Regions from separate parts of the Arthrobacter sp. TJ-240 genome, predicted to be linked through region 1. Evidence: riboswitches for the same ligand, from Rfam matches in the RefSeq annotation. Region 1 holds a riboswitch; each other region holds the start of a gene.
The links. A riboswitch is a leader RNA that binds a small molecule or an ion and turns the genes downstream of it on or off. The one in region 1 is predicted to bind cyclic di-AMP.
Positions count from the first base shown of each region.

Region 2: it holds a riboswitch for cyclic di-AMP, as region 1 does, so the genes downstream of both, AC4D2C_RS11210 (NlpC/P60 family protein) here and AC4D2C_RS07620 (C40 family peptidase) in region 1, are expected to answer to the same signal.
Region 3: it holds a riboswitch for cyclic di-AMP, as region 1 does, so the genes downstream of both, AC4D2C_RS10755 (M23 family metallopeptidase) here and AC4D2C_RS07620 (C40 family peptidase) in region 1, are expected to answer to the same signal.

Region 1 covers NZ_JBZCNG010000002.1:613,694-617,809, reverse strand. The annotation lists gene rnc (ribonuclease III) at 1-131, shown strand, start outside; gene mutM (bifunctional DNA-formamidopyrimidine glycosylase/DNA-(apurinic or apyrimidinic site) lyase) at 132-1,094, shown strand; cyclic di-AMP (ydaO/yuaA leader) riboswitch at 1,233-1,409, shown strand; gene AC4D2C_RS07620 (C40 family peptidase) at 1,412-2,251, shown strand; gene AC4D2C_RS07615 (VOC family protein) at 2,388-2,807, shown strand; gene AC4D2C_RS07610 (NAD-dependent epimerase/dehydratase family protein) at 2,827-3,795, opposite strand; gene AC4D2C_RS07605 (alpha/beta fold hydrolase) at 3,792-4,116, opposite strand, start outside.
Region 2 covers NZ_JBZCNG010000004.1:47,293-51,408, forward strand. The annotation lists gene serC (phosphoserine transaminase) at 50-1,174, opposite strand; gene AC4D2C_RS11205 (iron-dependent transcriptional repressor DtxR) at 1,423-2,121, shown strand; cyclic di-AMP (ydaO/yuaA leader) riboswitch at 2,304-2,456, shown strand; gene AC4D2C_RS11210 (NlpC/P60 family protein) at 2,462-3,352, shown strand; gene AC4D2C_RS11215 (NlpC/P60 family protein) at 3,378-4,116, shown strand, end outside.
Region 3 covers NZ_JBZCNG010000003.1:526,188-530,303, forward strand. The annotation lists gene AC4D2C_RS10750 (diacylglycerol/lipid kinase family protein) at 1-241, shown strand, start outside; gene AC4D2C_RS10755 (M23 family metallopeptidase) at 288-1,478, opposite strand; cyclic di-AMP (ydaO/yuaA leader) riboswitch at 1,482-1,685, opposite strand; gene AC4D2C_RS10760 (siderophore-interacting protein) at 1,869-2,921, opposite strand; gene AC4D2C_RS10765 (ABC transporter ATP-binding protein) at 2,918-3,868, opposite strand; gene AC4D2C_RS10770 (FecCD family ABC transporter permease) at 3,871-4,116, opposite strand, start outside.

The sequences.
Region 1 (4,116 bases):
GTTCCGGGCACGGACCGTCGAAGAAGGAAGCCGAGCAGGCGGCGGCAGCGGCGTCGTGGAAGCTGCTCACCGAAGGGGCCGGTTCCGTGCACGGGGCCGGGGAACCCTCCGACGCGCGCGACGGTTCCTGAGTGCCTGAACTGCCCGAGGTCGAGGTGGTCCGCCGTGGCCTGGCCCGCTGGGTGACCGGACGCACCATCGAGGACGTGGACGTGGTCGACGCCCGGTCGCTCCGGCGGCACGTCGACGGCGTCGAGGACTTCGTCGGCAACGTCACCGGGGCGCGCGTCACCGACGTGGTGCGCCGCGGGAAGTTCCTCTGGCTCGTTCTGGAGGATGCCGCCGGCGCGGACACCCCGCCGCACGTCGCACTGATGGCACACCTCGGCATGAGCGGGCAGCTCCTCATCGAGGAGCCCGCCGCGCCGCGCGAGAAGCACCTAAAGGTACGCCTGACCCTCTCCGCCGCGCTCGACGAGGAGGGCGTGCCGCTGCCCGCCGAGCTGCGTTTCGTGGACCAGCGCATCTTCGGCGGCATGTTCGTCGCCGACCTGCAGCCCACCGGGGACGGCCACCCGGGAGGGCTGGGGGAGGGCAGCCTGCCCCTCGTGCCGCACCAGGCCGCGCACATCGCACGCGACCTCCTCGACCCCGCTTTCGACCCCCAGGCCTTCCACCGGCGCCTCCGTGCCCGCAGGACCGGACTCAAGCGCGCGCTGCTCGATCAGGGGCTCGTCTCCGGCATCGGCAACATCTACGCCGACGAGGCCCTGTGGGCTGCCCGGTTCCACTACGCCCGGCCCACCGACACCCTGCGGCGCCCGGACACCCGGCGCATCGTCGAGGCGGCCACCGGCGTGATGACCCGCGCCCTGGCGGCCGGGGGCACGAGCTTCGACGCCCTCTACGTGAATGTCAACGGTGCCTCGGGCTACTTCGCGCGGGACCTCGAGGCCTACGGCCGCGCCGGGCAGCCGTGCCGCCGCTGCGCGGCCGAGGGCCGGCACACGCAGATCCGCCGGGAGTCCTTCATGAACCGGTCTTCCTACCTCTGCCCGCACTGCCAGCCGAGACCGCGCAACGCGAGGACGTAGCCTCCCCGGGCCTGCGACGTGATCTTCCCCTCGTGATCCAAACGTGACAATCCGGGACCCCTCGCGTACCGTTGAAGCCGCGCCCGCGCCACCACGGCGGGGCGCTCATCCTCTTTCAGCCGAACCCTGTCGATGAGGATGAACCGTTCGCACAAACCATTCGACAGGGGCGGGGGAACCAGTAGCGGACTCTTCAACGAGTCCTAGGGGTAAAGACACGCGTTGACCAGCCTGGGGGCGTTGGTCGACAGGTGCGTGTCCGGATGTCCCATCCGAACCCGACAGCTAACTTCGCAGGCTTTGGGAAAGGCAACAGCATGTCCAAGAGCCATATCGCGCGCCACCGGGCCGTCCCCACGCGCACCAACCCCCTCGTCACGGCCTCACGCGCCGTCACCGCGACCGCGTCCGTCGCCGGCAAGCCCGCCGCCGTCGTCGTCACCGCGTCAGGCCTCCTGTTCGGTGCGGCACTTCCCGCCAGCGCAGCCGGTGAGATCAGCATCGACACCCAGCAGTCCACCGCGAGCACCACCGCGGCCGGCACCTACACCGTGCAGGCGGGCGACACGCTCGGCAGCATCGCCTCCTCGCACGGCGTCAGCCTCGAGGCGCTGTTCGCGGCGAACGGCCTCGGCTACGCCTCGGTCATCCACCCCGGGCAGTCCATCTCGCTGGGCGGCTCCGCCGCCCCGCAGCAGTACTCCGCTCAGTCGGTGCCCGCACAGGCAGCGCCCGCGCAGGCAGTGCTCGCGAGCACCACGGCGACCCCGGGCAACTCCACCGGACTCAGCACGCAGTCCGCCGCCTCCATCGCGCCGAGGACCTCGCTCGCCGGGATCGCCGGCACGGCGATGCAGGGTGTCGGCTCGGGCTACGTCTACGGCGGCACCGCCTACGGCGCCTGGGACTGCTCCGGCTTCGTCCAGTGGGCCTATGCACAGCAGGGCATCAACCTGCCCCGCACCACGTGGGCGCAGTTCGCCGCCATGACGCCCACCAGCAGCCCCCAGCCGGGTGACCTGGTGAGCCAGAACGGTGGCAGCCACGTGGGGATCTACCTCGGCGACGGCCAGATGGTCAGCGCGCTGAACCCGTCGCAGGGCACGCAGGTGCACTCGGTCGACGTCATGTCGGTGGACGGTTACTACACCCGCTAGAGCGGACAGACGGCGCAGACCGGCGGCGAACGCCGGTAGCGACACGCAAAGGGCGGGGTGCTATGCACCCCGCCCTTTGCCGTACCTGGCTTCGGGTGTACATTCCGGCGGGTCACGCCTACCCGGAGGAGCACCGATGTTTCGAGGATTCGCCACCGTCACCTTCTACGCCGACGATCTCGCCGCCGCCCGCGACTGGTACACGGAACTGCTGGGGACAGCGCCGTACTACGCCTTCCCGCCGCCCCCCGAGCCTCCCGCCTACCTCGAGTTCCGGGTGGGTGACGACGAGGACGAGCTCGGGTTCATCGACCGGAGGTACGGGCCGTCCGGTGCGTCCCTCGGGCCGGGTGGCGCCGTCATGTTCTGGCACGTCGACGACCTGACCGGCACGCTGGACAGGCTGCTCCGGCTGGGCGCCACCGAATACGAGGCGGTGACGGAACGGGGGACCGGCGGGTTCACGACGGCGTCCGTGGTGGATCCGTTCGGCAACGTGCTCGGCATCATGCACAATCCCCACTACCTCGAGGTCCTGGCTGCACGGAGGGCCTGAGCGTGACGCGCCGGAGCCCCTAGCGCGAGTAGTGCCGGGCCAGCCGCTCGAAGCCCTCGTCGATGCTGACGTCCGGCTCCCAGCCGAGGACTTCGCGCGTGCGCCGCTGGTCGAACCAGTGCGCGGTCGAGAGCTGTTCGGCCAGGAAGCGGGTCATGGGGGGCTCCTCGGTGCGGCCCGCGGCGAGCCAGGCGCGCTCGATCACCGCTCCCGCGCCTCGGGCGAGCGCTCCGGGTACCGACCATGCCGGTGGCGCCACCCCGCCCGCGCGGCAGATCCCGGCCACGAGCTCCGCGATGGGGCGCGGCTCGCCGTTCGTGACCACGAAGGCCCGACCCTGGGCGGCGTCCATGCGTCGCAGGCAGGCGACGATCGCCGAGGCCGCGTTGTCCACGTAGGTCGTGTCGATGAGGGCGGTGCCGCCATCGAGCAGGGGCAGGCGGCGGCGGCGCGCCCGGTCGATGACGCGTTCGACGAGCTGCGTGTCGCCCGGACCCCACACGATGTGCGGGCGTACCGCGGCGACGCGGAAGCCCGGCCCGGAGCGGCCGAGTGCCAGCAGCTCCGCGGCTGCCTTCGTCCTCGCGTAGTCGCCGCGCGCAGAGGCAGGATCGGCGGGGCCGGCAGGAGCGCCGACGAGGGACGACCCGTCGTGGGCGACCGAGGGGGAGGAGACCTGCACGACGTCGGTCGCACCGGCGTCCTGCGCCGCGTCGAGCAGCCGCCTCGTGCCCTCGACGTTGACGCGGTCGAACTCCGCTGCGGCGCCCGTGAAGGAGACCTTCGCCGCCAGGTGGATCACCGCCGTGCACCCGCGCACCGCGGCCATGACGGCACCCGGGTCCTCGATGGACCCGAGGGAGTCCTGTGCGCCCGGGACGCCGGAGGGGCGGCGCTGGAAGCACCGCACGTCGCGCCCGTCGGCGATCAGGTGCTGCGCGACGGCGCGTCCGAGCATGCCGCTCGCGCCGGTCACGAGGACCGTCACAGGGAGCCCGCCCGCCCGCCGGACAGGAAGCGGCCGCTCCACGCGGCGATCCGGGTGCGGTCGATCTTCGCGTTGTGGCGGACGTCGACGGGCAGTGCGGGGACCGCGATCACGGCCGCGAGGTCGACGCCGAGCCCACGCGCTGCCGTGCGGGCCGCGGCGGCCAGCGGAGCGTCCGCGAGGCGAGGACGCCGTCCCGCCGTGTCGGTCTCGAGGACCGCGACGACGGCCTGTGTGCCGGCGGGGCCGACGCCGACGACGGCGGCCAACCGGACACCGTTCAGTGTCTCCAGCGCCTGCTCGAGCCCGACTGGCGTCAGG
Region 2 (4,116 bases), on a different contig from region 1:
CCAGTCGCGCGATGTCGTCCCCATGGTGCGGGCCTGTGGGCGACCGGCCCTAGAGCAGGTTCTCGACGACGTGATCGATGCAGGCGATCAGGGCCGAGACGTCGTCGGGCTCGATCGCCACGAACGTGGCGACCCTGAGCTGGTTGCGGCCCAGCTTGCGATAGGGCTCCACGTCGACGATCCCGTTGGCCCGGAGGATCGCGGCGATACGTGCTGCATCCACGGCGTCGTCGAAATCCACGGTCACGATCACGTTCGAGCGGTCTTCGGGACGGGCGACATACGGGCGGGCGACGGCGGACGCCTCGGCCCAGCGGTACAGGCGCCCCGCCGAATCCGCCGTCCGTGCGGTGGCGAAGGGCAGTCCGCCCTGCGCGTTGAGCCACTGCACCTGGGCATCGAGCGTCACGAGCGTGGACAGCGACGGCGTGTTGTAGGTCTGGTTCAGGCGCGAGTTGTCGATGGCGGTCTGGAGGTTCAGGAAATCCGGGATCCATCGGTCGCCGGCATCGATCCGCGCGGCGCGTTCGAGTGCCGCGGGGGAGAAGAGCCCCAGCCACAGGCCGCCGTCGGACGCGAAGTTCTTCTGCGGCGCGAAGTAGTAGACATCGGCCTGCGCCACGTCCACGTCGAGCCCGCCTGCTGCGGAGGTCGCGTCGACGATCACGAGTGCGCCGTCGTCGGCGCCGTCGATCCTCCGGACCGGAGCGGCGACACCGGTGGACGTCTCGTTCTGCGGCCAGGCGTAGGTGTCCACGCCGGCCTCCGCGACAGGATCCGGGCGTGTGCCGGGTGCCGACGTGATGACGGAGGACGCCTCCAGGAACGGCGCCTTCGTCGTCGCGGAGGCGAACTTCGAGCCGAACTCGCCGAAGGACAGGTGCTGCGCCTTCCGCTCGACGAGCCCGAACGTGGCGACGTCCCAGAACGCGGTGGAGCCGCCGACGCCGAGGACCACCTCGTACCCGTCGGGGGCGCCGAAGAACGTGCTGAGACCCGTCCGGACCCGGCCGACGAGGTCCCGGACAGGAGCCTGCCGGTGCGAGGTCCCGAGCAGCGACCGCCCCGCCGCCACGAGCGCGTCCACCTGGCCGCTCCTGACCTTCGACGGGCCCGCGCCGAAACGGCCGTCCGAGGGCAGGAGGTGGTCGGGAATACGGGGCGAGTCACTCATGCGATGCTCCAGCTGTTGGGCGGCAGGTACGGCCTCATTCTGCCCCAGCGGTCCCGGGCCCTCCATTTGTTAACCGGCTGCGGGAAGCCGCCCTGACCGCGCTCCGCCCGATTGCCGGGGCCGTTGCGCCATGGGTTAACCTTGGGGGGCGTGGGGCGGAGCAGTCCGTGGCGGCTTTGGCCTGCCTCACCGGCGTGAGGCATTCCAGCCGCGCACCCGCACCGCACCGCACCAAGGAGCTGAACCGCATGACGGACCTCATCGACACCACCGAGATGTACCTGCGGACCATCCTTGAACTCGAGGAAGAGAACATCGTCGCCCTCCGCGCGCGCATCGCCGAGCGCCTCCGCCACTCGGGTCCGACCGTCTCCCAGACCATCGGCCGCATGGAGCGTGACGGTCTCGTGGTCGTCTCCGGTGACCGGCATCTCGAGCTCACCGAGCTGGGCCGCCACAGGGCCACGGGCGTCATGAGGAAGCACCGCCTGGCGGAACGGCTGCTCAGCGACGTCATCGGCCTCGACTGGGCCTACGTCCACGACGAGGCCTGCCGCTGGGAGCACGTGATGAGCGAGCGGGTGGAGCGGCGGCTCTACGAGCTCCTCGGCAAGCCCTCCGAATCGCCGTACGGCAATCCCATCCCCGGACTTGCGGCCATCGGTGGCATCGAGTCCGAGCGGTTCACCGACGGCGTGGTGACCCTGCTGTCCGCCATGGGCACGTATGCACCCGGGAAGCAGGTAACCCTGGTGCGCCTCGCCGAGCCGATCCAGGTGGATCCTGAACTGCTCACGCAGCTCGACGAGGGCGGCCTCCGTCCCGGAGCGCAGCTCAATCTCGAATCCGTGGGTGACTACGTGTCCGTCCGTGTCCCGGGGGTCGAGGGAGCCCTGGAACTGCCGCCCGAGGTGGCCTCGCACGTGTTCGTCTCCGTCGCCGCCTGAGGACTCGGCCGCCGCCGCGCGGGTGTGCAGACGGTCCTCCGAACCGGCGTCGTCACCAAGAACACACCATTTCGTGATCGTAACGTGACAAACGGGTGTTTGTGAGGTAGCTTTCATCTCGTGCCAAATTCGCTCTAGATCCGGCACCCTCCTGCAAATCGCCTAGCTCTGCCATTGCTCGAGGTCCGTCCGCACCATCGCATGGCAGAGGCGGGGGAACCAATTTCTGGGTTTCGTAACCGAAATCCTTGGGGTTAAGTCGCTGCTTCACGCAGCGGCCGGGTGACTCCCATCCGAATCCGACAGCTCACCTCGCAGGCGTTGGGAGAGGCAATCCAACGTGTCCAATAGCTCTTCACTGGGCCGCCACCGTGCGGCCCGGAACGTCAGTGCGCTGACGAACCTGTCCACTGCAGTCACCTCCAACGCCGGATCGGTCGGCCGCCAGGCAGCCGTCATCGTGGCCGCCTCGGGCCTCGTCCTCACCGCCGGTCTCCCGGCCCACGGGGCCACCCCCGCAGAGCGCGAAGTAACGTCCTCCACGGCGTTGACCGTGAGCCGGGTCGTCTCGGCCGAGGTCACCGTCCCCGCCACCGCCACGGTCTCCTTCGACCGCGTGGCCGTCGAGGTCACCGCCGCCCCCGAGCCCGTCGTCGAGGCGCCCGCTCCCGTGGTCGAGGAGCAGGCACCCGCCGCGCCGGCCCCGGCCGCAGCGCCCGTCGCCGTCGTTCCGGTCGCAGCGCCGGCCGCTCCCGCCGTGGCTGCCGTCGCCGCACCGGCTCCCGTCGCCGCACCGGCTCCCGTGGCCGCCGCCGTCGCACCGGCTCCCGTCGCCGCACCGGCTCCCGTGGCACCGGCCGCAGCGCCCGCCGCCGTCGCACCGGCTCCCGCTCCCAAGCCCACTCCTGCTCCCGCCCCGTCCTCCGGCGTCGCTGCCGGCCTGGTCGGCTCGGCGTACGCCCAGATCGGCGTCGCCCAGGACTGCACCGCCATGGTCGAGAAGGCACTGCGCTCGGTCGGCAAGTCCGTGGGCGATCTCGCCCCGGGCCAGTTCTTCCAGTTCGGCGACGTCGTCAGCAGCCCCGCCCCCGGCGATCTCGTGATCACCGGCGGCCACGTGGCCATCTACGTCGGCAACGGCCAGGTCATCAGTGGCGGCCTGAACGGTATGAACACCGGCCTCCACTTCCTGGCCGACCTGCCCGGCGCCAGCTTCGTCCGCGTCCGCTAGAAACACACACCTGGAGTTATCCCCCATGCCTTCATCCGTCATGCCCGCACGCCATAGAGCAGAAGCACGGTCCGCCGCCGGCTTCTCCGAACTCGCCAAAGCAGTCACCTCGAACGCGACCGGGATGGGCCGCCAGGCCGCCGTCATCGTCGCCGCTTCGGGCCTCGTCCTGTCCAGCGGTGTCGCCGCCAACGCGGCCGACCTCCAGCCCCAGCGCGACGTCGCCGCGTCCAGCGTCTCCCTCGCCTCGGCCCGGGCGGCCGTCGTCGCACCCGCCGGGCCCGTCGTGTCCTTCAACAGGACCGCGGTCAAGGTCAACGCGAAGCCCGTCGTCGCCCCGGCCCCCGTCGTCGAGGCCCCCGTCGCCCCGGCTCCCGTCGTCGAAGCCCCCGTCGTCGTGGCCCCCGTGGCCGCAGCGCCCGTGACCGCCGTCGAGGTCCCCGCGGCCGTCCAGGCCGCAGCTCCCGTGGCCACGAAGGCTCCGGCACCCGTCGCCGCCCCGGCGGCAGCCGCCGCTCCGGTCGCCCCGGCACCGGCAGCCCCCGCTGCTCCCGCCGCGTCGTCGGGCGTCGCCGCGACGATCGCCGCAGCGGCCAAGGGCCAGCTGGGCGTCACGCAGGACTGCACCCGCCTGGCCAGCAACTCGCTCGCCGCCGCAGGCATCAACTTCCACGGCTGGCCGGCAGGCTACCTCTCCCTGGGGCGCACCGTCAGCGCCGGCGAGGCCATCCCCGGAGACCTCATCTACTACGCCGACGGCGGCA
Region 3 (4,116 bases), on a different contig from region 1:
GCTGGCCGTCGTGGGCAAGCTGGTCGCGCGCGGCAAGGGCAGGAGCAAGGATCCGTCGCTGGAGTACTTCCAGTGCCGCACCGCCGAGATCACGCTGCGTGAGCCGCTCGAGGTGCAGCTCGACGGCGACGCCCTCGGCAAGGCGACGCACATGGCCTTCGAGGTCAGGCCGGACTCGCTCCGCCTGCGGATGCCGCTCGGTTACAAGGATCCCGCAGTCGTGAGCGAACCGCTGCCCTGACGGGGCCTCCGGCAGCTGCGGCCCACGCGCCGGCGGCTGCCCCCGGTCACAGCCAGGGCTGCGGGTCGACCTTCTCGTCGTGGACCAGAACCTCGAAGTGGAGGTGGCACCCCGTGGAGTTGCCGGTGCTGCCGACGGCGCCGAGGGGGTCGCCGCGCTTCACAGTGGTGCCGGCCGGCGCCTCGAGGGCGCTCATGTGGTTGTAGGTGGTCTTCAGCCCGTCGCCGTGGTCGATCACGATGCGCTGCCCTCCGCCGTAGGCGTGCCAGCCCGAGTCGACGACCGTCCCGGCGTCCACGGCCTTCACCGGGGTGCCGCAGGCGCTGGCGTAGTCGACGCCCGTGTGGAGCTCCGTCCCGAAACCGCCCATGGGGTTGACCCTGTACCCGAAGGTCGAGGCGACCGTCGGGGACTCCACCGGGGCGCTGAAGGCCTTGCGTTCCTTCGCTGCCGGTGCGAGGGAGGCCGAGAGCGCCCGCGCACTCGCGATGCTCGGGGCGATGCCTTCGGCGGCGGGCCCCGCAGCCTCGAGGCCGAAGGTCACCGTGGCTCCCGCGGGCGCGGTGACGGCCTGCGATACGCCGGACGCGGGGGCAGCGTCCGCACCGTCGGCGGGAGCCGAGGTGGCCGACGGCGCGACGGCGCCCATGAGCAGGCCGGCCGAGGCCAGGACGATGCCGGCGGTGGCGGCGTTGTCCCGGAGGCGGGTGAGCGACGCAGGGACAGTGCCGCCCCGGGATGCCGTCCGGCGGGTCGCCGGGGGACGCGCGTCCGTCCGTCGCTGAACCGGCGACGGCGTGCGTCCGCTGCTGCGGACGCTGCGGCGCGACGGCAGGGACACGGTGGCGTTGTCGGCCTCGGCGGCGTCGCCGATGCCGTCGATGGCGTCGTCGACAGGGATGTCGCGCGCGGCCCGCTCCCGGGCCCGGAGTTCGCGGCGGGTCGGCGGCGCGGAGGTGCTGGGACGCGGCGCATCCCCGGAAGGAGTCGGGACTGCGGCGGGCGCGGACGCATCGGGTCCCGGCTCCACGGGCGCGACGCCAGGGGTCGGCGCGGGAATGGACGGTGCAGCCGGCAAGGAGGCCGCGAAGAGGGGGCTGTGCACCGGGTGGGGCTGCGCACGCAGCGAGCGGCGGTTCGGCGGAGGGGTGTGCGCGGAAAGCTGCGGCGTCGCGTGGTGCTGGTCCGGGCGGGCGTCGGACGCGCGACGGCGCCCGGACATGAGCGTCTGGGTCAACTGCATACCTCTCTCACACGCCCGCGAAGTTAGCTGTCGGATTCGAGCAAGAGTTGACTCGGCCCCACGGCGCGGTCCTCGGCGCGGCAGAAGCGCAGGAAGGACCGTGCTGTCGACTATGCGTGAGGGCTTCACCCCGAGGCGGCTCGTGCCGCCGGAATGTGGGTCCTCCACCCCTGTCACAGGTTGTTCAGGCGGTCCGCTGACAGGGTTAGGCGTGCGGACCTGAATTCCACGATGGAGCTTTGACTGCTCAAACATAGGCGAGGAAAGGCGAAGTTACAATTCCGTTATCCAGCCTGTGGACAATTCATGCAATACTGCATTCCGTCATCAGGAATCCTGAGGAAATGTGCGGCAGAACCTGAGTTTCGGCCGCGGAAAACCCAGTCAGGACAGCTCGGCCCGCCCCTTGCGCCAATACCCCATGAAGGCAACCTGTTTCCGGTCCACCCCGACGTCACGCACGAGGTAGCGGCGCAGGCCCCGGACCACGGCGGCCTCGCCCGCGATCCAGGCGTAGAAGGGCTGGGTCCCGGGAGGCCGTTCCGGGTTGACGCTCGACTGCACGATTGCCGCCTCGAGCAGCTGCGGTGTCTCCCAGAGGATGGTCCTGTCGATGTCCACGTCCTCCGGCTCGCTGCCGCCGCTGGCGGTGACCTCTCCGGAGAGGGAGACCCACCCCGGCAGCCGCACCGCGTTCCGGACGGCGGTCTCGAGCAGCTCCCCGTGGGGGCGCCGGCCGCGGGCGAGCCAGGTGATGGAGACCGAGGAGCGGGTGTCGATGTTCTGGAAGTCCGCGCCGTCCGGCACCTCGAGGAACGCATGGCCGCTGATGTCCTCGGGGAGCGACTCGAGGATGGCGCTGATCGCGGGCACTGCGGTCTCGTCGCCGGCGAGGAGCACGTGCTGGGCGAGGCCCGGGCTCCACTCGATGCCCCCGTAGGCACCCGCTGTCGCGCACTGTGCGGCGGCGGAGTTGGGTCCGATGACGCACACCCGGTCCCCGCGCCTTGCCGCTGCCGCCCATTCGGACGCGGGACCGCCGCGGCCGTCCTCGTCGAGGTGCATCACGAAGTCCACGTCGATCTCCGGCTGCGGGCCCGTGCAGCGCGAGGCGCGCACGGTGTAGGTGCGCATGGAGCCGCGCTCCTCCGCGTCCATGCCGAGCCACAGCTGGTACCAGCTGGACGCAGCGCCGCCGCGCATCATCCCCGCGATGTCCGGGCACGCGCGTCCGGCGGACGGGATGACGATCTTGATCCGGAGGTCGAGGGAGTCCCCGGCGACGCCGAATGACTCCAGGCAGGCGCCGCCGAACGTGATGCGGCGGAAGTTCGCGGTGAGGTCCTGCACGGCCGTGACGACGACGTCGAACGCCAGCACCATGGGCTCGGTGTCCGCCGCGGTGCGCCGGGCAGTCCTCTGTGTCACATCGGTCATGATGCCTCCATGCGTGCCGGAACGATGTCCTGCGGATTGGATCGGTAGCCGCGTCCCGGCTCACGGCCGGAAGCGGGGTTTCTGGTGGGAACGGCTGCGGGGGCACGGACGGGCTCGGCTGCGGGGGCACCGTGATGTCTGCCGACGGGCACCACCATCGGCGTACCGGACACGGGGTCCTCGATGATCCGGCAGTCGAGGTGGAACACACCCCGCACCGTCTCCTCGGTGACGACGGCGGACGGCGCGCCCTCGGCGACGATCCGGCCCTCCCGCATGGCGATCAGGTGGTCCGCGTAGCGCGCAGCCAGGTTGAGGTCGTGCAGCACCATGACCACGGTGGTCCCGGAGCGCCGGTTGAGGTCGGTGATGAGGTCCAGCACCTCGATCTGGTGGGTGACGTCGAGGAAGGTGGTGGGCTCGTCGAGCAGGAGGATCCCCGTCTGCTGGGCGAGCGCCATCGCGATCCATACGCGCTGGCGCTGCCCGCCGCTCAGCTCGTCCACGGTGCGGTCCGCGAGGGACAGCGTGTCCGTGGCCTCGAGCGCGCCCGCCACGGCGGCGTCGTCCTCCGGGGTCCACTGGCGGAACCAGCCCTGGTGCGGGTAGCGCCCGCGGCCTACGAGATCGGCGACGGTGATGCCGTCCGGGGCCACCGGGGTCTGCGGCAGGAGACCGAGCAGGCGGGCGACGGCCTTCGTGGACTGCGTGGCGATGTCCGCGCCGTTGAGCAGCACGGTGCCCTCGACGGGCTTGAGCAGGCGTGCGAGCCCTCGCAGCAGCGTCGACTTGCCGCACGCGTTGGCGCCGACGATCACCGTGACCTTCCCGGCGGGCAGCGAGACGGAGAGCCCGTCGACGACGGTCCGCTCGCCGTAGGCGAGCGTGATCCCGGCGGCGGACAGCGTGGCCGCCGCTCCCGGATCCATCGGTGGGCGTGGAGCCATGGTCAGCCTCCCTGGCCGGAACGGTTGGCGGTGGCGAGCAGCCACAGCAGGAACGGCGCACCGAGGGCGCCCGTGACGATGCCGACCGGCAGTGACGTCCCGGGCACGAGGTTCGCGGCGACGAAGTCCGCGCCCAGCACGATGACCGCGCCGACGAGGGCCGCCATGGCCAGCGACGGCCGGTTGCCGAGCAGGCGGCGGGCGATAGGCTCGGACAGGAACGCGACGGAGGCGACAGGGCCGGCGGC